DNA from 3 places in the Photorhabdus sp. RM323S genome. Region 2 is predicted to be linked to each of the others. Evidence: predicted binding sites of a transcription regulator. Region 2 holds the regulator's gene; each other region holds the start of a gene.
The links. Region 2 encodes LexA, which represses DNA repair genes until DNA is damaged. Its sites were predicted from a motif close to TNCTGTATGTACATACAGNA; they were not measured.
Positions count from the first base shown of each region.

Region 1: uvrA (excinuclease ABC subunit UvrA) is a predicted target of LexA. The motif match lies at 1,329-1,348, and genes of this name have one in related genera.
Region 3: ACGF7G_RS09590 (DinI-like family protein) is a predicted target of LexA. The motif match lies at 2,724-2,743, and genes of this name have one in related genera.

Region 1 is NZ_JBHFKZ010000041.1:940-5,838, forward strand. Features, by position in the region: partial or broken gene ACGF7G_RS15745 (reverse transcriptase domain-containing protein) at 1-33, opposite strand, end outside; gene ACGF7G_RS15750 (single-stranded DNA-binding protein) at 648-1,181, opposite strand; gene uvrA (excinuclease ABC subunit UvrA) at 1,415-4,249, shown strand; gene ACGF7G_RS15760 (pseudouridine-5'-phosphate glycosidase) at 4,312-4,899, opposite strand, start outside.
Region 2 is NZ_JBHFKZ010000053.1:23,579-28,477, reverse strand. Features, by position in the region: gene ACGF7G_RS18130 (lactate oxidase) at 1-1,189, shown strand, start outside; gene ACGF7G_RS18125 (DUF1266 domain-containing protein) at 1,358-2,500, opposite strand; gene zur (zinc uptake transcriptional repressor Zur) at 2,720-3,229, shown strand; gene lexA (transcriptional repressor LexA) at 3,365-3,970, opposite strand; gene ACGF7G_RS18110 (diacylglycerol kinase) at 4,090-4,461, opposite strand; gene plsB (glycerol-3-phosphate 1-O-acyltransferase PlsB) at 4,591-4,899, shown strand, end outside.
Region 3 is NZ_JBHFKZ010000016.1:61,461-66,359, forward strand. Features, by position in the region: gene bssS (biofilm formation regulator BssS) at 25-279, shown strand; gene ACGF7G_RS09580 (LuxR C-terminal-related transcriptional regulator) at 483-1,085, shown strand; gene ACGF7G_RS09585 (rhodanese-related sulfurtransferase) at 1,147-2,205, opposite strand; gene ACGF7G_RS09590 (DinI-like family protein) at 2,466-2,702, opposite strand; gene ACGF7G_RS09595 (Kdo(2)-lipid IV(A) acyltransferase) at 3,036-3,977, shown strand; gene ACGF7G_RS09600 (peptide MFS transporter) at 4,543-4,899, shown strand, end outside.

The DNA.
Region 1 (4,899 bases), on a different contig from region 2:
ACTTAGAGCATTGAGTGTTCTTTGTGATAGCACTGACTATCGAACCTCGCTTCTATTAGTATAGATCCAACTGACTCCCTTCCCCCTTACGAATATAGCTTCACCGATAATTGCTTATCGACTTATATATATTTTTCAGATTGGTTAGCCAATTGCAACTCCATTACAGAGCTACGTTGGGTACTACGGAGTCTCCGTTACCATATTGGTTAATTACTTAACCAACTTAGGTAATCCCGTATTTCTTTGTAGTCAAGGTGCGTCCCACTTAGGTTCCACTTACGTTCAATTACCACTCTCACCGAGCAGGTGCCAATATTGTTGGATATAGTAACCTTCTAGTCATAATTACTATAAATATTGGTATGACTCCTGAATAACCGTGAGTCATAGATATCCCGAAACCCACTATGAACTATGATTCAACCAATCAGGCTTAACCCTATGGGACTTGCAATGGCTGGCGCAAAGTAGGTTATTTCCCCGCAACCAGCCTTTTCCTGACATGCTACACTCCCCTCCCTCTTTCAAGGTTCAAACCCATTACTGGGTAAGGATAAGTCAGGCTTGCAATAGGCGCTCCAACAGCCTATGATTAACTCAAAATCATTAGTTAACCACTTGATTTACAAAGCAAAAAGGCGCACCTAAAACGGAATGTCATCATCAAAATCCATCGGTGGCTCATTGTTTTGTGGAGCAAAGGACTGAGCCGGACGGGAAGGAGCACTACCGCCGCTGAACTGCTGAGATTGTTGTGATTGTTGTGATTGTGGCTGCTGTGGTTGTCCCCAGCTACCGCCTTGCGATTGGTTATCTTGGGAGCCGCTCGCACGCCCACCCAGCATTTGCATGGTACCGCCTATGTTTACTACCACTTCAGTGGTGTAACGATCCTGGCCGTTCTGATCCTGCCATTTACGGGTTTGCAGTGCGCCTTCGATATAAACCTGTGAACCTTTACGCAGGTATTCACCCGCGACTTCCGCCAGTTTGCCGAATAAAACAACCCGATGCCATTCAGTCTTCTCTTTCATCTCACCGGTCTGTTTATCGCGCCAGCTTTCAGAAGTCGCCAGAGTAATATTAGTAACTGCGCCACCGTTTGGCATATAGCGGACTTCTGGGTCCTGCCCCAGGTTGCCGATTAAAATAACTTTGTTTATGCCTCTGCTGGCCATTGGGAATACTCCTGATGAAATGAATTTCTACAATTATAAGCAATGCAGTTTAACATGCGATGCTAAAAATGAAACAGAGCCACATTAGAACGGACTTTGCGAAGCTTACCGTACTTTATATGTACTTATTGCATTATTTCACTTAACTACTGTATATCTAATCAGTCAACTCTGTGTAATAATAACGCACTTATTATTAGTTATGCACGTACGAATAATCTGGGAAATGGTTCATGGATAACATCGAAGTTCGGGGCGCACGCACCCATAATCTCAAAAATATCAATCTGATAATTCCCCGAGACAAACTGATAGTTATCACGGGTTTGTCCGGCTCAGGTAAGTCTTCTCTGGCATTTGATACGCTTTATGCAGAAGGGCAGCGTCGTTATGTTGAATCGCTTTCAGCTTATGCGCGCCAGTTTCTGTCACTGATGGAGAAACCCGATGTTGATCATATCGAAGGGCTATCCCCGGCGATTTCCATTGAACAAAAATCTACTTCCCATAACCCACGTTCAACCGTGGGAACAATTACCGAAATTCATGATTATCTGCGTTTGCTGTTTGCCCGTGTAGGTGAACCTCGTTGTCCTGATCACGATGTTCCACTCGCAGCACAGACTGTCAGCCAGATGGTAGATAATGTTCTGGCACTGCCAGAAGGTCATCGCCTGATGTTGCTGGCACCAATCGTCAAAGAACGCAAAGGGGAACACTCTAAGCTGCTGGATAATCTGGCAACACAAGGGTATATCCGCGCACGTATTGATGGTGAAGTCTGTGATCTGTCCGATCCCCCAAAACTGGAATTACAGAAGAAACATACCATTGAGGTGGTCATTGATCGCTTTAAAGTTCGCCCCGATCTGGCTCAACGCTTGGCTGAATCTTTTGAAACAGCGCTGGAGCTTTCAGGTGGCACAGCCATTGTCGCCGATATGGATGACAATAAAGTTGAAGAACTGATTTTCTCCGCTAACTTTGCATGTCCTGCATGTGGCTATAGCATGAGTGAGCTGGAACCTCGCCTGTTTTCTTTTAACAACCCAGCTGGTGCCTGCCCAACTTGCGATGGTTTAGGCATTCAGCAATTTTTTGATCCTGACAGAGTCATCCAGAATGGTGATATCTCTCTGGCAGGGGGGGCAATTCGGGGCTGGGATCGCCGTAATTTCTACTATTTCCAGATGCTGTGTTCATTGGCAAACCATTATAAATTTGATATTGAAGCACCTTTCAATTCCCTGAGCGCCAGTATTCAGAACGTGGTGTTATACGGTTCCGGTAAACAATCCATTGAATTTAAATATACCAATGACCGTGGCGATACCACAGTACGCAACCACCCATTTGAGGGTGTACTGCATAATATGGAACGCCGTTATAAAGAGACAGAATCTACAGCCGTTCGTGAGGAATTGGCGAAATATATCAGCAACCGCTCATGTATTTCCTGTCACGGAACCCGTTTACGCAAAGAAGCCCGTTATGTATTTATTGAGAATACAACTTTACCGGAAATCTCGGATTTCAGTATCGGCCATGCAATGGACTTCTTCCAAAATATCAAGCTCAGTGGTCAGCGTGCACAAATTGCCGAAAAAGTACTGAAAGAGATCCGTGACCGCCTGAAATTTCTGGTTAATGTTGGTCTGAATTATTTAACGCTCTCCCGTTCTGCCGAAACACTCTCTGGTGGCGAAGCTCAACGTATCCGTCTTGCCAGCCAGATTGGTGCAGGTTTGGTGGGAGTAATGTATGTACTTGATGAACCGTCTATTGGCTTACATCAGCGGGATAATGAACGCCTGCTGGAAACGCTGATTCACTTGCGTAATCTGGGGAATACCGTGATTGTGGTTGAGCATGATGAGGATGCAATCCGTGCTGCCGACCATATTATTGATATCGGCCCTGGAGCGGGTGTACATGGTGGCGAAATCGTCGCGGAAGGTACAGTTAAAGATATCATGATTAGCAAAGATTCACTGACAGGTAAATTCCTGAGTGGTGAACGGGAAATTTCAATCCCAGAGCAGCGTATTGCGGCGGATCCCAAAAAGGTACTGAAGCTGATTGGCGCGAAAGGTAATAACCTGAAAAATGTGACGTTCAACCTGCCGGTCGGATTATTCACTTGTATTACTGGGGTCTCTGGCTCCGGTAAATCGACACTAATAAATGATACGCTGTTCCCCATTGCACAACGCCAATTGAATGGCGCAACCAATATTAATCCTGCTCCTTATATTGATATTCAAGGATTGGAGCATTTCGATAAAGTGATTGATATTGACCAGAGTCCGATCGGCCGAACTCCCCGCTCTAACCCTGCAACTTACACCGGTGTATTCACGCCAGTCCGTGAGTTGTTTGCAGGCGTACCTGAATCCCGCACCCGTGGGTATACACCCGGACGATTCAGTTTTAACGTTAAAGGTGGACGCTGTGAAGCTTGTCAGGGTGATGGCGTTATTAAGGTAGAAATGCACTTTTTGCCTGATATTTATGTCCCTTGCGATCAGTGTAAAGGTAAGCGTTATAACCGCGAAACACTGGAAGTAAAATATAAAGGCAAGAATATCAATGAAGTCCTGAATATGACGATCGAAGAAGCCCGTGAATTCTTTGATGCTGTTCCTGCTCTGGCCCGCAAACTGCAAACACTGATAGATGTCGGTCTTTCTTATATCCGTCTGGGGCAATCAGCAACGACGTTGTCAGGTGGTGAAGCACAACGGGTAAAATTGGCGCGTGAGCTATCTAAACGTGGAACTGGACAGACGTTATATATTCTTGATGAACCAACAACCGGTCTGCATTTTGCTGATATTCAGCAATTATTGGCGGTTTTGCATCAGTTACGCGATCAAGGAAATACCATTGTGGTTATTGAGCATAATCTTGATGTGATTAAAACCGCTGACTGGATCGTGGATCTTGGTCCTGAAGGAGGAAGCGGTGGCGGTGAAATTTTGATTTCTGGTACGCCAGAAGAAATCGCTGAATGTGAGAAATCACATACTGCTCGTTTCCTGAAACCGATATTGAAGAAAAAAGCCTAATTCGCAAATAGGGGCTCAGTTGAGCCCCGCTGTTTTCTGCCAGTAAATTTCCGAAACTGACTTCATGTACGATTTGCCCAATAACAACAAGCAATTTTCGCCGCCAGTTCAGCGTTATTGAGTATCAACTGAATATTGGCAGATAGACTATCGCCTCCGGTCAACTCAACCACTCGAGCCAACAAAAACGGCGTACATTCCTTTCCACTCATTCCTTGCTCAATGGATTCGTGCACCGCCTGTTCAATTGCGGCATTGATCTCCGCTTCCGGCATGGCATACTGCTCAGGGATTGGGTTAGCAATCACTAATCCCCCCTGTAATCCGGTATCCCATTTTATCACCATTGCTTGGGCTATTTGTTCTGGAGAATCCAGGCGAATATTGACAGAAAATGGACTGGTACGGCAGAAAAATGCCGGTAAAGAGTGGGTCTGATAGCCAATTAATGGTACACCGTGAGTCTCAAGGTATTCTGTTGTCAGACCAAGGTCCAGAATGGATTTAGCACCCGCACAGACTACCGCAACACTGGTTTTCGCCAACTCCTGCAAATCGGCTGAAATATCAAAAGTATGTTCTGCTCCACGATGCACACCACCAATGCCACCGGTAGCGAAAATTTTAATCCCCACCATTTCTGCAATAAT
Region 2 (4,899 bases):
GCCATCAAGAAGAGACGTCATGGTTGGAGGATTAAGTCTTGCTGCTGCCGGTATTCTATCTACGGTATCTTCAGCTAATGCTGCAACTGCTAACATAAAACTGCAAGGAGCTTATAAAACAGGTAGTGTAGAAAAAGCCCTTGATATTATTAGTCTTTATGATTTGGAAGACGAAGCACGTAAACTGATTCCTGCCCCTCAATTTGGCTATATTAGCAGTGGTTCAGGTGATGAATGGACGCTACGAGAAAATACTAGAGCCTTTGACGATTACCAAATTATTCCCCGCTATCTCGCGGGGATAAAAGAACCTGACACAACAACCGAATTACTTGGCAGTAAAGTGGATATACCTATTTTCATTCCACCGATGGCGGCACACGGACTGGCTCATATCTCCGCTGAAGTGGGAACCGCAAGAGGTGCTGCTGCTGCTGGTACCCTGTTTACTGCACAAACTCTGTCTAATTCATCTCTCGAAGATATAGCAAAAGTGAGTAACGGCCCCAAATGGTTCCAAATTTATTTTACCAAAGATATGGGTATTAACCGTGAACTAATTCGCCGGGCTAAAGCTATGGGCGCAACCGCCATCGTATTTACGGTTGATTTAGAGTGGAGCGGTAATAGGGAAGCTGATAGACGTAATAAATTTACCTACCCAAGTTCACTTCTATTTCCTAATATTCCTGGCGCTCCCGTTGGTGCAACGTTATCAGAGATTACAGCGCTATTTAAACGTGATCTTGATTTTAAGGATCTGGAATTTCTTGCCAAAGAATCAGGTCTTCCAATCATTGTAAAAGGTATTCAATCTGCCGAAAATGCTAAAGAATGTGTTGACCACGGAGCCGCAGCCATTCAGGTCTCTAACCACGGTGGCCGGCAATTAGACACTGTCCCGGCAGCAATCAAGTCATTACCAGGCATTGTTGAAGCCGTTGGGCGTCACATTCCGGTCTATTTAGATGGCGGTATCCGTCGCGGTATTCATGTGTTTAAAGCTCTCGCATTAGGTGCTAAAGCTGTCGCTATCGGCAGACCAATTTTATATGGACTGGCATTGGGCGGAGCACCAGGCGTGACTTCCGTTTTAAACCTGCTTAAGGATGAGCTGAAACTTAGCATGAAGCTGGCGGGATGCGCAGCTATTAAAGACATTGAGAGAAAGTTTATCAGTTTAATTTAACTCATTAACTGATAACGTAAATATCAGCCCCGTTTCATTTAAAATAGGTGATTTAAGGAAACGGGGTAAATTCTGTTAACCACGGTGATTTTTATAATTTAACCGGTAAAATAGAATTCTCACTTTCCCCCTGAAATATTCTTCAAGGGGAAATGTTTAATATAAATATTAATGAAGTATACGAGACGCTGACAGCTCCGTGAGATCAATTTCATACCTTTGTTGTTCTTCCATTCTACTGCGTAAAACATCTTCTACTAATGCAGAAAAACCTGTCATCATTTGCCGTTCCATAATAATGCCTTTTGGCTCAGGCCACGGCAGGCTGGCAATTGGCCAGTCACAATATAGTTTATAATAATTAAACTGATCCAGCCGCTCTTTACTCTTGTCAAAATCATTACTCCAGTAGGCATTACCCAACCGGAAGTTTGTATAGAATTCATCAAAGCGGCCAAAGATTTCATAAATATAATCAGCGGTTTTCAGCATATTTTTCCATGCTACTTCTTCACTGATATAACCAGCGCAAAAACAATTACGGCTTAAAACAATTGCAAGCCACAAATCAAATCCCCAAACCAATGCAGGTGGGCGCCCATTAGTAGTTTGAGAACATTTACGAATAGAGTCAGGTGTTACTTCAACTAATTTGGCAAGAACTTTAAACATTTTGCCATCACTAAGCGCAGCATCAACAGCAAAATGTTTTGAATGTACCCCACCCCACAAACCGGTTAGCATTTTCATATAACCTTCTTCATCAATAATTCCCCAGTCACTGTATAGTTGGGATTGATGTTCCTGAGTAGGTGATAATGGGAGCAGCCAGTAACGATAGTTATCATGAGCAACCCGTGACTGCAAAGGATAATGCTCCAGAGTTTCACTCCAAAAACCCAGCCAATAGTCACTCACAATATTTAACCGCAATACCTGGCGCTTTTCTTCCGGTAAAAAAGATAAACCTGCTTGTTGATAATAACGCCGTTGTTCCCATTCAGGACGTTTAACAATACGATAAATAATAACTGAAAGTAACATTACTGAAAATAATGCTATACTGACTACTTGTGCCAGAAGTAAATAATCTGTGGCAGGGACGGATACATTATCTATTATAAATAATACAATTGCTAAAGATAATATAATTCCCATACAGACTGCAATTACAAATAAAATATTAATCAATGCGTATAATGAACTCAGAAAAGGTAACTTTCTTTTTTCACAGATAATATTCTTTATTACCTGATAGCCTTTAGCAGGAAACTGCCTATAATGAGGCTGATTTTGTAAAAGTTCTTTCATCACAAATGATTCCTTTCCGAAAATTATCTACCATATATGATAATTCTTATCTGTATTATAACAAACCTCAGGAAAACATTATTTTTGCTGCTAAGTATCAATTTAATCAAATTAACCCCATAAGGGGACAAGCATAGTGAACTTTTCTGGAGAATATTTTCTATCGTAGAAACATGATAACATCCTAATATTGTTATCATGCTGGCTGTAAGGGGCGCAATGAAACTGATTAACCAAAAAAAGTTACTGGAACAAGCCGAAGCTATTTGCCTGGCACGGGGCGTTCGCTTTACTCCGCAGCGGTTTGAAGTTTTGCGTCTGATTTCAGAGCAACCCGGCGCAATCAGTGCTTATGATTTACTGGATTTATTGCGGGAAGCAGAACCACAGGCTAAACCACCAACCATATACCGGGCACTGGAATTTCTGCTGGAACAGGGATTTATTCATAAAATAGAATCCACCAACAGTTATGTGCTGTGCCACCATATCGAACAACCAAGCCACACCTCAGCAATGTTTATTTGCGACCGCTGTGGTTCTGTTACAGAACGGGATGGTGGAGCCGTTGAATCCGCTATTCAACAGTTAGCAAAAACTGCCGGATTCAGTTTACGCCATACAGTCATTGAAGCGCATGGTTTATGTTCCTCTTGTGCAGAGATTGAATCCTGTACTGAGCGGGATGGATGCCAGCACGACCACAGTATTGAGGTAAAAAAGAAATAGAGAACCTGTAAATAGCGGCAGGCAACCGCAGAATCACGTTCAAGATAATCATATTGATAAACCAATAACATGATTCTGCCGGAATATTGCAACTCTTTGACAATCACCAAAAAACAACGATTCGATATTTTACTATCAAAACCCATCACCGTTACGAATCACCCCGACGGCTAATCCTTCAATTGTCAGGCTCCGTTCGCGCAGATCCACCACGATTGGCTTAAACTCAGGGTTTTCTGCCAACAATTCAACTTTATTTCCCGTCTGTTTAAAACGTTTTACAGTTACTTCATCTTCAATACGGGCAACAATAACCTGCCCATTACGAACATCCTGTGTTTTATGCACAGCCAACAGATCACCATCCATAATCCCAATATTTTTCATGGACATACCGCTGACTCTCAACAGGAAATCCGCACTTGGCTTAAACAGTGCAGGATCAATCCGATAATGACTTTCAATGTGCTCCTGCGCCAACAGTGGTTCACCTGCGGCTACACGACCAATCAACGGTAAACCAGATTCTTCTAGCAGCAAACGGATACCCCTGGATGCCCCGGCAACAATCTCTATCACCCCTTTGCGAGCCAATGCTTTTAAATGCTCTTCAGCCGCATTAGGTGAACGGAAACCAAGACGTGATGCAATTTCAGCACGCGTTGGTGGCATACCCGTTTGCGAAATGTGGTCACGCACCAAGTCATAAACCTGCTGCTGCCTTACGGTAAGTGCTTTCATTTCGCCCCCTGTGTGTTTATACAGTCAAACTGTGAGTATATACAGGTAAATAGCGATTGGGAACCTGCTAGGGCAGAAAATCAGCCCAATATAGTATAATGACTCATTATTAAACTAAATCAGGTCACAAAATAGCGCCAGAGAATGGTACTCCAGACAATTAACGACAGCATCATCGTCAGAAAGACCGCCGCCGATCCCATATCTTTTGCCCGGCCGGACAGTTCATGGAATTCGCTGCCAATACGATCAACGACAGCTTCAATAGCACTGTTCAGGATCTCCACAATCACCACCAGTATCACTGAACCAATCAGTAAAATGCGTTCAATTGCGCTGATATCCAGATAAAATGCAACAATTATCGCCAATATAGATACGATTATTTCCTGCTGGAAAGCCGCTTCATTTTGCCACGCAGCCCTGAGACCTTTCATCGAATATACGGTTGCTTTGATGATACGGGTCAGTCCCTTGGATTGATTTGCCATAAGTTATTCACACCAAGTATGAGGTTATTTGCCACTTTTATCTTTTATTATCGTCTTAACATAACAGATCTCAACACCTGTTTCTGGTATGCTTGCGACATATTGCTAACAGGAGGCTTCAAGTTATTTATGTCAGGTTGGCGTAAAATATATTATAAATTATTGAATTTACCACTAAAAATACTGGTAAAGAGCAAACTTATCCCTACAGATCCCATTACCGAATTACGGCTTGATACGACACGTCCTATTTTGTACGTCTTGCCGTATCACTCCAAAGCAGACTTACTGACATTACGTCAGCAATGTCTTGAGCAGGATCTGCCGGACCCTTTAAATTCACTGGAGATCGGTGATACTGAGCTTCCGGGCTATGTATTTATCGATAATGGCCCACGCGTATTCCGCTATTGCGCACCAAAGCAGGAATCGGTAAAA
Region 3 (4,899 bases), on a different contig from region 2:
GCAGTGATCTGATTAGGAGGTTTTATGGGCAGTAAAGATGAAGTTATTCAAACGCATCCTGTTGTAGGTTGGGATGTCAGTACCGTTGATACGTATGATGCCGTGATGCTACGCCTTCACTATTTGTCCTCCCAAGATCAAACACCAGAACATGTCATGGTAGATAGAACCTTATGGTTGACAACTGACATTGCAAAGCAGTTGATATACATCCTCCAGGCAGGAATTGAAAAGATCGAATCCTCAGAATACAGCGATCTGAACCATACTAAGCATTAATAATCTCAAGCCCGGACACCCGAGTAACTGGGTGTCCGGCCTGGAGGCACATTGATTCACCCCAACGATTTTGTCTATAATACCATATCATTAGATAATAATTTCGGATTAAGCTGACTTAACTATCGCAATTGCCGAGTTGACTATCGATAGATAAGGCGTTTATTGTGAGTTCGGCCAAACAGGAACAGGGGCGTACAATAATGAAAATCTTAGTCGTTGAAGAGTGCTATTACACCCGTTCAGGTATCAGTGAGTTTTTAAAGAAAAACGACAATGTTGAAAATATTGAAATTGTTAATTCACCTTCAATTAACGAAGCTATAGATATTGTAGCACGTTTTTCTCCTGATATTATTTTAGTTAATTTAACTCATTATTGTCACCATTCCAGTTATTGTTCTCATTTACAGAAATTTATTACTCTTGTAGGTAACACACGTATCTATATATACCTTAATAGCGACTATCCTTACTGTGAAAATCATATTGCACTGAAAAACAATACTTTTATTCTGGCAAAGAAAAACCTTCCCTATTTACTTAATAAATTGAGTCAAATAACATTACAAGAAATTCAGAAACATCGGGCGACAATTGATGAATGTTGTTCTATTTTTAGTCCTCAAGAGCATAAAGTCATCGATTACTGGATGAAAGAAGCTCCGAATTACCGGATATCCCAAAAACTAAACATCAGTAATAGCACAGTATACTCTCATAAAAGGCATATTGCTGAAAAAATAAAAGTGCATAATAGAATTGAACTCTGTTTTATTTACAATATATTTAAATATCTCTACTGAAAAAGCTATTATCTTAAAATAAACTGGCACAACAATCTCTCTGTGCCAGCTATTAACAATACTATTTAGTCAACTGTAATGAGGTAATATTCAATCCTTCCTGTAGACGATGCCGGGATTTATTAAATATTTTTGCTCCATTTTCTCGACCAGCCCGACGAACACGCTGTTCCATTTCGGGTAGCCTGACTTCTTCCCCACATGCTTCGCTACAACAACCTTCAAATTTAGCAGCACATTCCGGGCACTGAATAAACAACAGGTGACAACCATCATTCTTACAATTAATATGGCTATCACAAGACGCTCCACATTGATGGCAATGAGCAATGACATCATCTGAAATACGTTCTCCCATCCGCTCATCAAATACAAAGTTTTTACCCATAAAACGCACTGGTAATCCCTGCTCCCTGGCTTTACGGGCATATTCGATAACACCGCCTTCTACGTGATATACGTTTCTAAAACCATTGTGCAACATATAAGCACTGGCCTTTTCACACCGAATACCACCGGTGCAATACATCACAATGTTTTTATCCTTATTATCCTGCAACATTTCCACTGCCATTGGCAATTGTTCACGGAAGGTATCAGAAGGAATTTCAATTGCATTTTCAAAATGCCCGACTTCATATTCATAGTGATTACGCATATCGACAAATAGCGTCTCAGGATCATCCAACATCTGGTTGACCTGCTCTGCTTTAAGATATTCACCGGTTTTTGATGAATCAAAAGTTTCATCTTTAATACCGTCAGCCACTACGCGGTCACGCACTTTCATACGCAAAACCCAGAAAGATTTTCCATCATCATCAAGGGCGATATTCAACCTCAAATTATCCAATGCAGGATCGACGCAATACAATAACGCTTTAAATGCTTCCAGCTGATGAGTTGGTACACTTATCTGTGCATTGATCCCTTCTTTGGCAATATAAACCCGGCCAAATACTGAAAACTCAGTAAACTGTTGATACAGGCTATCGCGGAAAGCCTGAGGATCTAATATATTAAAATATTTATAAAAAGAGATGGTAGTACGAGGCTGGCTCTCCGCCAGCATACGTGCTTTCAACTCTTTATTAGAAATGCGGTTATGTAACACTGGCATGGTGTACTTTCCTGAATTTCAAGTCATAAGATTAAATGTAATAAGTGATGACCTCCGCCATCAAGCAGGTATGATAACGAAAATGATTTTCAACGAGTAGTAATTTGTAACGCGGTAACAGGAAATCAATAATAAAATGGGAGGTCTTCCCCTCCCATCGATTGATCATGAAATCCTTCACATCACAGATTATAGGATAAACACCTCAGGTTGCTGGCAACCGACAGGTTTAACTGGCTGTAATTTAGCTTAACCCTCATTCAGGGCTGGAACCAATCATCAGCACTTTCCCATGTTTCTTGCAGAATTTCTTCAACAACTTTCCTGTCATCGGGAGTACCACCACAGACAGATAGCCCATCATTACCCGCTAACTTCACATTGGTTTTAATATCAGGCCAACGGCGTTTAAGACGGTTATCCAGTTCTACAGCAAGAGCGGGGACAGCACCTTTTGGCAGCTTCTTAGATTTATCGATAGTCACTTCTACATGCATAGTTTTTCCCTCCACGAACATTACTGTTTATACAAACAGTAATATTATCCACCCACATTGTAAATAGCCTCTAGAAAACTATTTTAATAACTATTTATCAACAACTTATAAGACATCATTCTTTACGGATAGCAAAACTGGATGACAGACGAACACGCCACTCTACTAGCGAAAGAAAACAGCAGGCAGTTTAGTAGAACCGGCCAGAACATGACTCACAATCGATATCCTAAACATTTCATGTCTGAAAACTTCGATATCCCGTCAAAAAGTGTCACAATAGGCGAATTGTTTTGTCCATCTTATTTGGAACCATAAATAACCTGAGAATCCATGATACACGCACCTTCTTTTCAACGCTCATTGCTTCATCCCCGTTATTGGCTTACCTGGTTTGGTATCAGCCTGCTTTACTTGCTGGTCCTGCTCCCCTACCCCATTATTTATTGGATAGGCACCCGTCTGGGCAGATTCTCCATGCGCTTTTTGAAAAAACGCACCAGAATTGCCGAAAGAAATCTTGAGCTATGTTTTCCGGATATGTCGCAAGAGAAACGCAGTGAGCTGCTAATAAAAAACTTCGAATCCGTCGGAATGGGGGTATTTGAAACAGGTATAGCCTGGTTTTGGCCGGACTGGCGGGTAGAACGCTGGTTTAAAGTTACCGGGCGGGAAAACATCCAGAAAATCCAGGCTAGTGGACAAGGAATTGTCGTTATCGGTATTCATTTCCTGACGCTGGAACTGGGTGCCAGAATTATCGGTTTACTCAATCCGGGAATTGGTGTTTACCGCCCAAATGATAATCCGGTCGTGGATTGGTTACAAATATGGGGACGACTGCGCTCCAACAAATATATGCTGGATAGGAAAGATGTCAAAGGCATGATCCGCTGCCTGAAAAATGGTGAAATCGTCTGGTACGCGCCCGATCATGATTACGGCCCACGAAATAGCGTATTCGCGCCACTATTTGCGGTAGAACATGCTGCAACAACCACAGGCACCTCTATCCTTGCGCGTCTCGCTGATCCGGCAATGATCCCATTTACCCCCCGCCGTCTGCCTGACGGAAAAGGTTATGAATTAATTATTCAACCTGCGGTAGATGGATTCCCTAAAGATGATGAAGTGAAAGCAGCAGCTTTTATGAACAAAATCGTGGAACAGGAGATCTTACAGGCTCCTGATCAATATATGTGGCTACATCGTCGCTTTAAAACCCGACCTAATGGTCAGCCTTCTCTGTACGGGCAGGCTGACAAAGTTCATTAAATATCATTAGCGGCTGTTTCTTCATCCAAGAAACGGCCATAATGAGTTTCAATACAGCCTGATAGTCCATTATCTTATTCCAATACTGGTGTTGTACCTTTTAATCCTATTCATTACCGATTTTTATACAAAAAATAGAAACTAAAATGGCTAAATAAAAACAAAGCTAACAATCAAATGACTGTACTTTTTTACCTTTCATTATCACTCTCAATATCTGGACTCTGAAAAAATTATTTATATCTCATAACTATTATTGAATGACTTTAAAATCTTTTTATTTACAAAAATATGAATAAGTCAATAGTTATCATCATTACGTGATAAAAAATGAGATTTCTGTCGAACTTTACCATGAAAAATGGAATATAAAGCACGAGATATCCTGTTTATTAATAAAATTAGCCGGAAAGTATGTTAAAAATATATTAATAAGACAGGATGTCATTTACTAAAAAAGCGTGGCTTTTTTGTTTGCTCTAAACCAACGCTGAGAGAGCTTTTCAAGAGCTTGATTTGTTGCACACACTACACTCCCAGAGTGCAGTATTACAGGAAAACTTAGATGCAATCCTCTATTAACAACACAAAAAACCGAACCTTTTTTGGGCATCCTTATCCATTAAGTTCGCTGTTCTTCACAGAAATGTGGGAACGTTTCTCTTACTACGGTATTCGCCCACTACTGATCTTGTTTATGGCGGCATCCATCTACGATGGTGGTATGGGTATTCCTCGTGAACAAGCAGCTGCTATTGTTGGTATTTTTGCCGGTAGTGTTTATTTGACTGCCCTGCCTGGCGGATGGCTGGCAGATAACTGGTTAGGTCAACGTCAAGCCGTCTGGTATGGTTCGATCATTATTGCGTTAGGACATCTGTCTATCGCACTTTCCGCTTTTTTAAGTCATCACTTGTTTTTC